DNA from 2 places in the Neobacillus sp. 114 genome. Region 1 is predicted to be linked to the other one. Evidence: riboswitches for the same ligand, from Rfam matches in the RefSeq annotation. Region 1 holds a riboswitch; the other holds the start of a gene.
What was found. A riboswitch is a leader RNA that binds a small molecule or an ion and turns the genes downstream of it on or off. The one in region 1 is predicted to bind thiamine pyrophosphate.

Region 1 (4,425 bases):
TGTGTTGCAATTCTTTAGGTTGATAATCTCCCTGTTGATTGGAGCGGAAGGTGCGCAGACTCCTGCGGGAGTACGGGACAGGGGAGACCCCACAGGAGCGGAACGCGCCGAGGAGGCTCCCCGAACCGCCCGCGGAAAGCGAAGCACCTGGAGCGGAAATCAACAGGCCCATTAGCAGGGACAATTTTTCATAAAAATGAATTTCGGATTCTGATAAAATAAAAAATTGCCGAGAAAAATATACTTTCTCGACAATCTGTGCACCGCTTTGCGGTGCTTTGAATTCTAATTCTGTTTAATAGGAAATGTAAGTTGAAAGGTAGTTAAGTGATTATCTGATATACATTCTATTTCACCGTGATGTTTCTCAACAATATTCTTACAAACGAATAAGCCGATACCGGTGCCTAGTTTCTTAGTAGTGAAGAATGGTTCGAAAATTAATTGTACTGCCTCAGGATCGATAGTGGGGCCATTATTAGAAATACGAATTTTGATTTGGTGATCATCTATATTTGTTTGGATATCAATTTTTCGCAGATTTTCTTCTTCACACACAGCGTCAACTGCATTTATTAGCAGGTTTAGAAAAACTTGTTTTAACTCATTCCTATCGCCAGTAATACAAATATCAGCATCAATATTAGTATGAATTTGGACATTACCATCGACGATGCTTGGATATAGGAATTCAAGCACTTCTTCTATTAATAAATGGATGGTAATGTCTTCATTCTGGCTTTCTGCCAGCATGTTCAGTTTTGATGTATGAAGGAACTGAGTAATTCTGAACTTAAGTTGATCTAATTCTTGGCTGACGACATCTAAATACGGTAGAGTGGGATGCTCGTGTTTTAATAGTTTTATAAAGCCCATAACGGAAGTAAGCGGGTTGCGAAATTCATGGACAAAGCTCGAAGACATTTGGCCAAGAATCGCCAGTCGGTCCTTATGTGTTTGGGAAATAAATAAATTTTGTTCTTGAAGTTTCTTATCTTTGATTTCGGTGTACTTAGAAACAGCAAAATAACAGAATAAATCGAACTGTTTATTGACCAAGTTAATAATTGCCTGAAGATCTTCGGGCATGAGTCCGGAAAGGTTTAAGTATTTAATAATAATACTCCTACCCAGATTAACATTATAAACAAACTCCCCAATATTGATATTGCCCTTGACCCGTTCCCGGGCTACTTTGTGCGCCAATAACTTAACATCTTCTTCCGAGAATCCATTTAACATAGAATTTGTTATGAGATGGTACATTAAATGACCGTTCTGTAATATTAGCTCTGGATTATCCCGGTAATGATGGACAATAATTTGCTCTTCCCAAAAATGTATAAACTTTTGTTCATTCTCAATTAGAAATTGGCCTACTTTTTTATCCATATACAGCCTGCTTTCCACTATATTAAAGTGATTATAGCATAAAAGTTTGATGCATGGGGACGGTTCTCGTGTCTCAAAATAGGGTGTACATGAGAAAAAATTCGAAGCAATTTGATGAACGTACGAGTAAATATTTCAACTTGAAATGTTTGACTTTTCTGATTAATGTGTTAACATAAATCCATATAAGGTAATATGTTCAAATGAATATGAATCAAATCCGCTAGAGGTGCCTTTTTGAAAAGGCTGAGATTGAAGTGTGACTTCGGGACTCTATGAACCTGATCTGGTTAATGCCAGCGTAGGGAAGTGGACAACGGGATTTTTGGAGAGCAAAATTTTTATTTCTAAATTTCGGCCACTTTCTTACAAAAGGAAGTGGCTTTTTGGTTTGCCTGTTTTGCGTTTCCTTAGACCAGCGAAATCCACTCAAAGGGGGGGGACTTGTATTTTTACTAGTCTAAAAGAAAAAGAGTTGCATCTTATATCCAATGGCAAAATGTCGGTCGACCAGTTGGCTGAAATAGCAAAGGATATTCATCCATTTGTAACTGCGCTACACTTGCGGGAAAAACAAAAATCAGCAAAGGAACTTTTTCAAGCAGTCGAACTTTTAACAAATGTAAACGTCCCTCCAGCAAAAATCGTGATTAACGATCGGGTAGATGTTGCAATCGTGGCAATGGCCCTTGGAGTTCAATTAGCCTATCATAGTTTAGATTCAGACTGTGTAAAAGAACATTTTCCTCAACTTAGGGTCGGGACCTCGATTCACTCCTACGAGGAAGGACAAAATGCAAAGGAGAAGGGTGCTGACTACCTCCTATACGGGCATGTTTTTCCCTCCCAATCAAAACCGGGCAAGCCCCCAAATGGGCTTGGGGAATTGACAAGGCTCACTCAACTGGATATTCCGGTGATTGCCATTGGCGGAATAACACCAGAGAATACTGGGCAGGTAATCAAGGCGGGGGCAAACGGGATTGCTGTCATGTCTGGTGTATTAGAAGCGCGTGACCCCATTTTAGCCGTTAAAGATTATATCAAAGTATTGAAAAATTTTTCGGTATAGGAGGTAAGAACATGAAGGTAACCTTAAATGGCGAGTGGACCCAAATACCAGACAATATCATATTTGTCTCAGATGTTCTCAAGCATTATAAAATCCACGATAAGGTTGTGGTAGTAGAAGTAAATGGTGGAATATTATCCAAGTTAGAACACCAAAGTACTAGATTAGCAGATAAAGACCGAATTGAAATAGTTCATTTTGTTGGAGGCGGTTGATATGTTAAAAATTGGTCCATTATCCTTTCACTCTCGTTTGTTGCTGGGAACGGGGAAGTATCCAAGCTTCGACATCCAAAAGCAAGCGGTCGAAGTGTCCGAAGCAGAAATCCTTACATTTGCAGTTAGACGGATGAATATTTTTGAAGCCAGCCAGCCGAATTTTTTGGAGCAGCTAGAAACCAATAAATATACGCTGCTGCCGAATACAGCAGGAGCGAAAACAGCTGCAGAGGCTGTCCGAATCGCTAAGTTAGCGAAAGCTTCAGGCTTATGCGACATGATTAAAGTGGAAGTGATCGGCTGTGATAAAACGTTACTTCCTGACCCGATTGAAACGCTAAAGGCCACCGAAGAATTGGTGAAGGAAGGCTTTATTGTACTCCCTTATACATCGGACGATGTGGTGCTAGCCCGGAAACTTCAAGAAGCAGGCTGTCATGCTGTCATGCCAGGGGCGTCGCCAATTGGTTCTGGTCAAGGGATTATCAATCCGGTAAACCTCCAGTTTATTATTGAACAAGCCGTAGTTCCTGTCATTGTCGATGCTGGTATCGGATCGCCTGCTGATTCTGCTTATGCAATGGAATTAGGAGCTGATGCGGTGCTGTTAAATACTGCGGTTTCAGCTGCAAAGGATCCGGTTAAAATGGCAAAAGCGATGAAATTGGCGATTGAAGCGGGAAGGCTGGGTTATGAAGCGGGCAGAATCGAGAAAAAGAGATATGCGACAGCCAGCAGCCCTAAGGAAGGAATGAGTATCAGGTGAATAATCGATACTCTAGGCAAGAGTTGTTTTCTCCAATAGGAAAAGATGGTCAGCAGCAAATTTCCAATAAACATGTACTCATCATTGGAGTTGGAGCACTTGGATCTGCAAGTGCTGAAGCACTTGTCCGTGCTGGGATTGGCAAACTCACCATTGTGGATCGTGATTATGTCGAGTGGTCCAATATACAGCGGCAGCAGTTATTTACAGAGGAACATGCGAAAAATAGAATTCCAAAAGCGATCGCGGCCAAAAATCGGTTAATAGCGATAAACTCTTCTGTGAACATTGAGGCCATCATTGCAGATGCTTCAGCCCTAGAGCTTGAAGACTGGGCAAAAGAAGCAGATCTGGTGATGGATGCAACGGATAATTTTGAAACAAGAATGATAATAAATGATGTCTCGCAAAAAGTCGGAGTTCCCTGGATTTACGGTGCTTGTGTAGGAAGCTACGGCATTTCCTACACGATCATTCCTGGAAAAACGCCTTGCCTTTCTTGTTTGCTTGAAACAGTTCCTCTGGGAGGGTTAACCTGTGACACGGCAGGAATAATTAGTCCAGCCGTAAACATGGTTGTCTCCTTTCAAATAAGTGAAGCATTGAAAATCTTGGTTGGGGATATGGATTCATTAAGAAACAAACTTGTTTCCTTTGATTTATGGAAAAACCAATATAGTGCCATTCAAGTAGACAAATTGAAGAAGAAGGATTGTCCTTCTTGCGGACCTCAGCGCTCGTACCCTTATTTATCCTTTGAAAATCAAACAAAAACGGCAGTACTTTGTGGAAGGGATTCGGTTCAAATACGTCCCTCCGTTCCAATGGTGCGCGACCTGGAAGCGTTAGAAAAAATATTGGCGAAACAAACTGGAGCTGTACAGAGAAACCCGTACCTTCTATCCTATTCTGAGAATGCTCATCGACTAGTGATTTTTAAAGATGGAAGGGCATTAGTTCACGGAACTAAGGATATT
Region 2 (4,425 bases), 1.4 Mb from region 1:
GTCCCAGAACATATACTCAAATCTGGATGTAATGAGAAAATGCTCTTCTAAAACCGCCAATTCTCGCTCTGGTTTTCCTTCCGTTAATTGGTCTAGCAAATCTATTAGCCAGATAGCCAGGGACCCAAATTCATCAGAAGAATACATTTTGACCCAGTCGCCGTATAATAGATGATTGCTAGAGTTTTGATAGTTTTCTGCTAGCGTTTTGCCAATTTCCCAATAGCTCCACATACATGGCAGCAGGCTTGATATTAATTCCTCCAAGGAACCATTTTGAGCCACATTCAGCATGTAGCGGGTGTAAGCTAAATTAATCGGAGTAGGTTCCGTGCCTTCAAGATCCTGTTCCGTTATTCCAAACCGTTTTGCATACTGGCGGTGCAGGTCCATTTCACCATGTAATGTTTCGTCTAAAAGCTTTGCAAAAGCCGCCATGGTCCCGACATTTCTTGCCTTCACCGTTCCAAACGCAAACAACTTTGAATAGTCAATAAGAAACACATAGTCCTGCTTCATATAGCGAATAAAAGATTCGACCGGGAGATCACCACGTCCCAACCCGACTACGAATGGGTGCTCATGTGTTTTCTCCCAAATACAGTTAACTTTTTCAAAAAGCCGTTCTGAAAATTTCATTGGCTTTACGCCTCCTTCTCTGTGTTACACCAGACAGCAATAAATTGTGCTAACACTTTTGTAAAGTCTAACAATTGCCGAATCTCGACCTTCTCATTAACAGCATGGGCATCCTCTAGTTTTCCCGGTCCAAAAATAACTGTCGGAATTCCTGCCCGGCCAAGCCAGCCTGCATCTGTTACGGTCGTTGACATATCTAGTACAGGCTTTTTCATAAGCGTTTTTTCAAAGGAGCTTGCCAGCATTCGGGTTCCGGAATGGTCCAAATCAAGCTCTAAGGAAGGGAATATTTCACCACGATCGATTATCATGGATTTACCGCCCCAAACAAATTCCGGTGGATTGTCACGAAGCCATGGATCCGCTGCTGCCACTGTACCAATATGCTGCTCGATTTCCTTTATAATCTCTTCGTAATCTTCATTTGGGTAGAAATGAACGGTTACCCACAAGGCACAGCGGTCGGCAACAAACGCAGCATGCCTTCCGCCCTCAATCACAGCAGGGTTAATTGTATTCATACCTGATGGAAAACCTTTGTAGCTTTTTGTTACAGCCCAGTGGCGTTCAAGCTCTTGAAGACCATCGATGATTTTCATCATTTTTTCAATCGCACTGGCGCCATTGACACCTCCGCCGGCATGAATCAGCCTTCTTCTCATTCCATCATGATAGGTTTCTTTGCTTTGAATTGTTATCCAGCCGGTTATGACGCCGCCCTGCCCTTGGATATGTAAATCGCTTGTGTCTACTACTACTGCATAGTCAGCAGAATAGCCCCTTTCCAAACAAGCAAGCGTTCCTGCTTCGCCAACTTCTTCCCCGATAACAGACTGAAATTGCAAATCCCCTTTAAGCGGAACCCCAAGCTCTTTTAAAAGTTTTATTGCAATGAGAGCTGCGGCAATACCTCCCTTCATATCGGCAACGCCACGTCCATAAATATAAGGATCCTTGATTCTGGCAGAAAACGGGGCAGACCCCCATTCCTTCTCATCGCCAACCTCAGCAACATCCACATGTCCATTGACAATTAAACTATTATATTGCTCAGAGGATTCACCCTTTAAAATTCCAACCACATTCGAATCCCCGGGATATACTTCCCACATATCGATTAGAAATCCCAAGTTTCCTAAATAGCTTTTAAGAAACTTCTGGATTCTCGTTGTATTGCGGGCCGGAGGACTTTCAGTCGGAAACGCAATTAGGTCGCTCAAAAGTTTAAGCAGTTCGGCTTCCCTAGCTTCCACTTCTTGTCCAATCGTTTCTATTAAATTTTCCAGATCAACCATTCCTAAAGCCTCCTAAATTCATTCTAGGTTTTAAAAAAATAAAACCCACTCTTTATAGCAAAGGTAAGAGTGGGTTTTGATCGTTCCACTTCCCTCCGCTGGGATCATCCAGTTCAGGTTCAAAGGGTTCGGAGCCGTGCCCCATCTCAAGCCTTTTAGGCTTCCCCCAGTGAAGGTCCTATTTAGTTACGGTGATATTTTTCTCGCCAAGCGGCACTTTCTTCCTTAAGAAAATCGTTAAAATCACAAATCCAAGCAGTGCTCCGGCAAAGGAACTAAAAATAAATAATGGGATAAACCCGAATAGCGTTGCTTTCTGCCCGAGGATTAGGGTTGCAATAGGATAGGAAAGCAATGCTCCAAGAATACCCGTCCCAATAACTTCTCCTATAACAGCAAAGTAGATTTTTCTAGTTTTCCAAAATAATAGTCCGGCTAGAAACGCCCCGAAGATGCTTCCAGGAAACGCAAAAAGCGACCCCGTCCCCATCATATTCCGAAGCAGGGAAACACAAAAGGCCTGGGCCACGGCATAATAAGGGCCCAACAGTACCCCAGAAAGGACATTTAAAAAATGCTGCATTGGAAAAACCTTTGTAAAGCCAATCGGAATCACGACCAAATTACTTGAAAGAGTCCCCATCGCAATCATCATGGCTGTTAACGTAAGCTTATACGTTTTTTTCATGATTTCCTCTCTCCCCTACACTTTTTCGTAAAGCCTTTGCAGCTATGAGCGGTGAATTGGCAAGGCTGATGGCGGTTATAACTGAAACGCCATCAGCTCCGGCTTCCACTACAGTTGCCGCATTTTCACTTGTAATCCCGCCAATTCCAACGATTGGTACAGCAATTCCTTGGCTTCGCAGTTCCTCGATAAGTGCAGTCCCTCTTGATGGCTTTTCATCGGCCTTCGTTTTTGTTGGAAATACCGGTCCAATTCCGAAATAATCGGCACCGGCGCTAAGTGCTCCTTCTGCTTCCTCAGGAGTATGAACGGATACACCAAGAATTTTACTATTGCCAATTTGACGCCTGACTATTTCAGCCGGTTCATCCTCCTGACCGATATGAACCCCATCTGCGTTAAGCCTGATTGCTAGTTCAATATCATCATTAACGATAAACGGAATTCTGTGTTCTTTGCATAGGCTTTGCAGTTTTTTCGCAAGAGCATATTTTTCTTCCCCGATTAAAGCCTCTTTGCCTTTTTCCCGAAATTGAAAAAAGGTAATTCCTCCGGCGATGGCTTCTTTCAATACCTCAACAGGGTCCTTCCTGCAGTTTGCTGTTCCCATAATAAAATATACTTTCAATGCTTCGCGTAAGTTTATCATGATTGGACCATCTCCATGATTCTTTTCCGGTAAGCACCATGGTTTGTCGGCCCATGTCCCTGACCAATCGCAATTCCATCTTCAATTGCAGCCTGAATAAAATCCTTCGCCTTGATGACCGCTTGATATACATCTGCTCCCTTAGCCAGTTCGGCGGTAATCGCTGCTGAAAAAGTGCAGCCAGTGCCGTGTGTGTTCTTAGTCGGAATTCGCTTACTCGTAAAAGTATAGAATTCTTTTCCATCGAATAGGAGATCTATCGATTCTGAAGGGTTTTCATCATGGCCGCCTTTCAGAACAATGTTCTGCACCCCTAAGGCATGTAATTTTTTTGCTGCTTCACGCTTATCTTCCGCTGTACGTATAGACATCCCGGTTAGAACCTCAGCCTCGGGAATGTTCGGGGTAACCATTTTGGCAAGCGGCAATAAAAATTTCTGCATCGCAGAAATTGCTTCCATCTGCAGCAAGGAAGCTCCGCCTTTGGCAATCATTACAGGATCGACAACAACATTATCCCAATGATATTTTGTAAGATTAACAGATACAGCTTCGATAATTTCCGCATTAAATAACATACCCGTTTTCACCGCATCGGTCCCCATGTCCTCACCGATGGCTTTCATCTGTTCGATAACAACTTCGGCTGTCATTGGATAAACCCCATGGACGCCTAATGTATTTTGCACAGTAACGGCGGTTAATGCGGACATGCCAAAAACCTCTAACTCCTGAAACGTTTTTAAGTCCGCCTGAATTCCTGCCCCGCCGCCTGAATCGGAACCTGCAATCGTTAACGCCATTTTCATTATTGCTCTCCTCCAGCTAATTTTTTTATGGAAGCGTAAAGATTGATGTCATCTGAAGCAACCTTTGAAAGCTGGTTCAAAAATTCGATTTGAAAGCTTCCTGGGCCTGATTCCACCGTTAGTTCCGCCGCCTTTTCTGCGGCTATTCCGTATATCGAGACTGCAGCAACAGACGCCTGCATTAAATCTTTTTCTACCCCGGTAAACGCACCAATAACGGAGGTTAACAGACAGCCAGTACCTGTCACTTTTGTTAACAATGGATGCCCATTAGCCACAACGTATGTAGTCCTGCCATTGGTAATAACATCTTCTTTCCCTGTGATGACGACGATACAGTTTAAT

Region 2: another riboswitch for thiamine pyrophosphate. It lies ahead of QNN06_RS13600 (acetylornithine deacetylase); the one in region 1 lies ahead of QNN06_RS20125 (thiamine phosphate synthase).

Annotation. Positions count from the first base shown of each region.
Region 1 covers NZ_CP126144.1:4,147,950-4,152,374, reverse strand. Annotated here, with positions in the region: gene QNN06_RS20135 (IS1182 family transposase) at 1-23, shown strand, start outside; gene QNN06_RS20130 (histidine kinase N-terminal domain-containing protein) at 286-1,392, opposite strand; TPP riboswitch at 1,608-1,717, shown strand; gene QNN06_RS20125 (thiamine phosphate synthase) at 1,868-2,464, shown strand; gene thiS (sulfur carrier protein ThiS) at 2,476-2,679, shown strand; gene QNN06_RS20115 (thiazole synthase) at 2,681-3,448, shown strand; gene QNN06_RS20110 (thiazole biosynthesis adenylyltransferase ThiF) at 3,445-4,425, shown strand, end outside.
Region 2 covers NZ_CP126144.1:2,769,236-2,773,660, reverse strand. Annotated here, with positions in the region: gene tenA (thiaminase II) at 1-639, opposite strand, end outside; gene QNN06_RS13600 (acetylornithine deacetylase) at 645-1,934, opposite strand; TPP riboswitch at 2,008-2,112, opposite strand; gene thiW (energy coupling factor transporter S component ThiW) at 2,113-2,622, opposite strand; gene thiE (thiamine phosphate synthase) at 2,606-3,271, opposite strand; gene thiD (bifunctional hydroxymethylpyrimidine kinase/phosphomethylpyrimidine kinase) at 3,268-4,080, opposite strand; gene thiM (hydroxyethylthiazole kinase) at 4,080-4,425, opposite strand, start outside.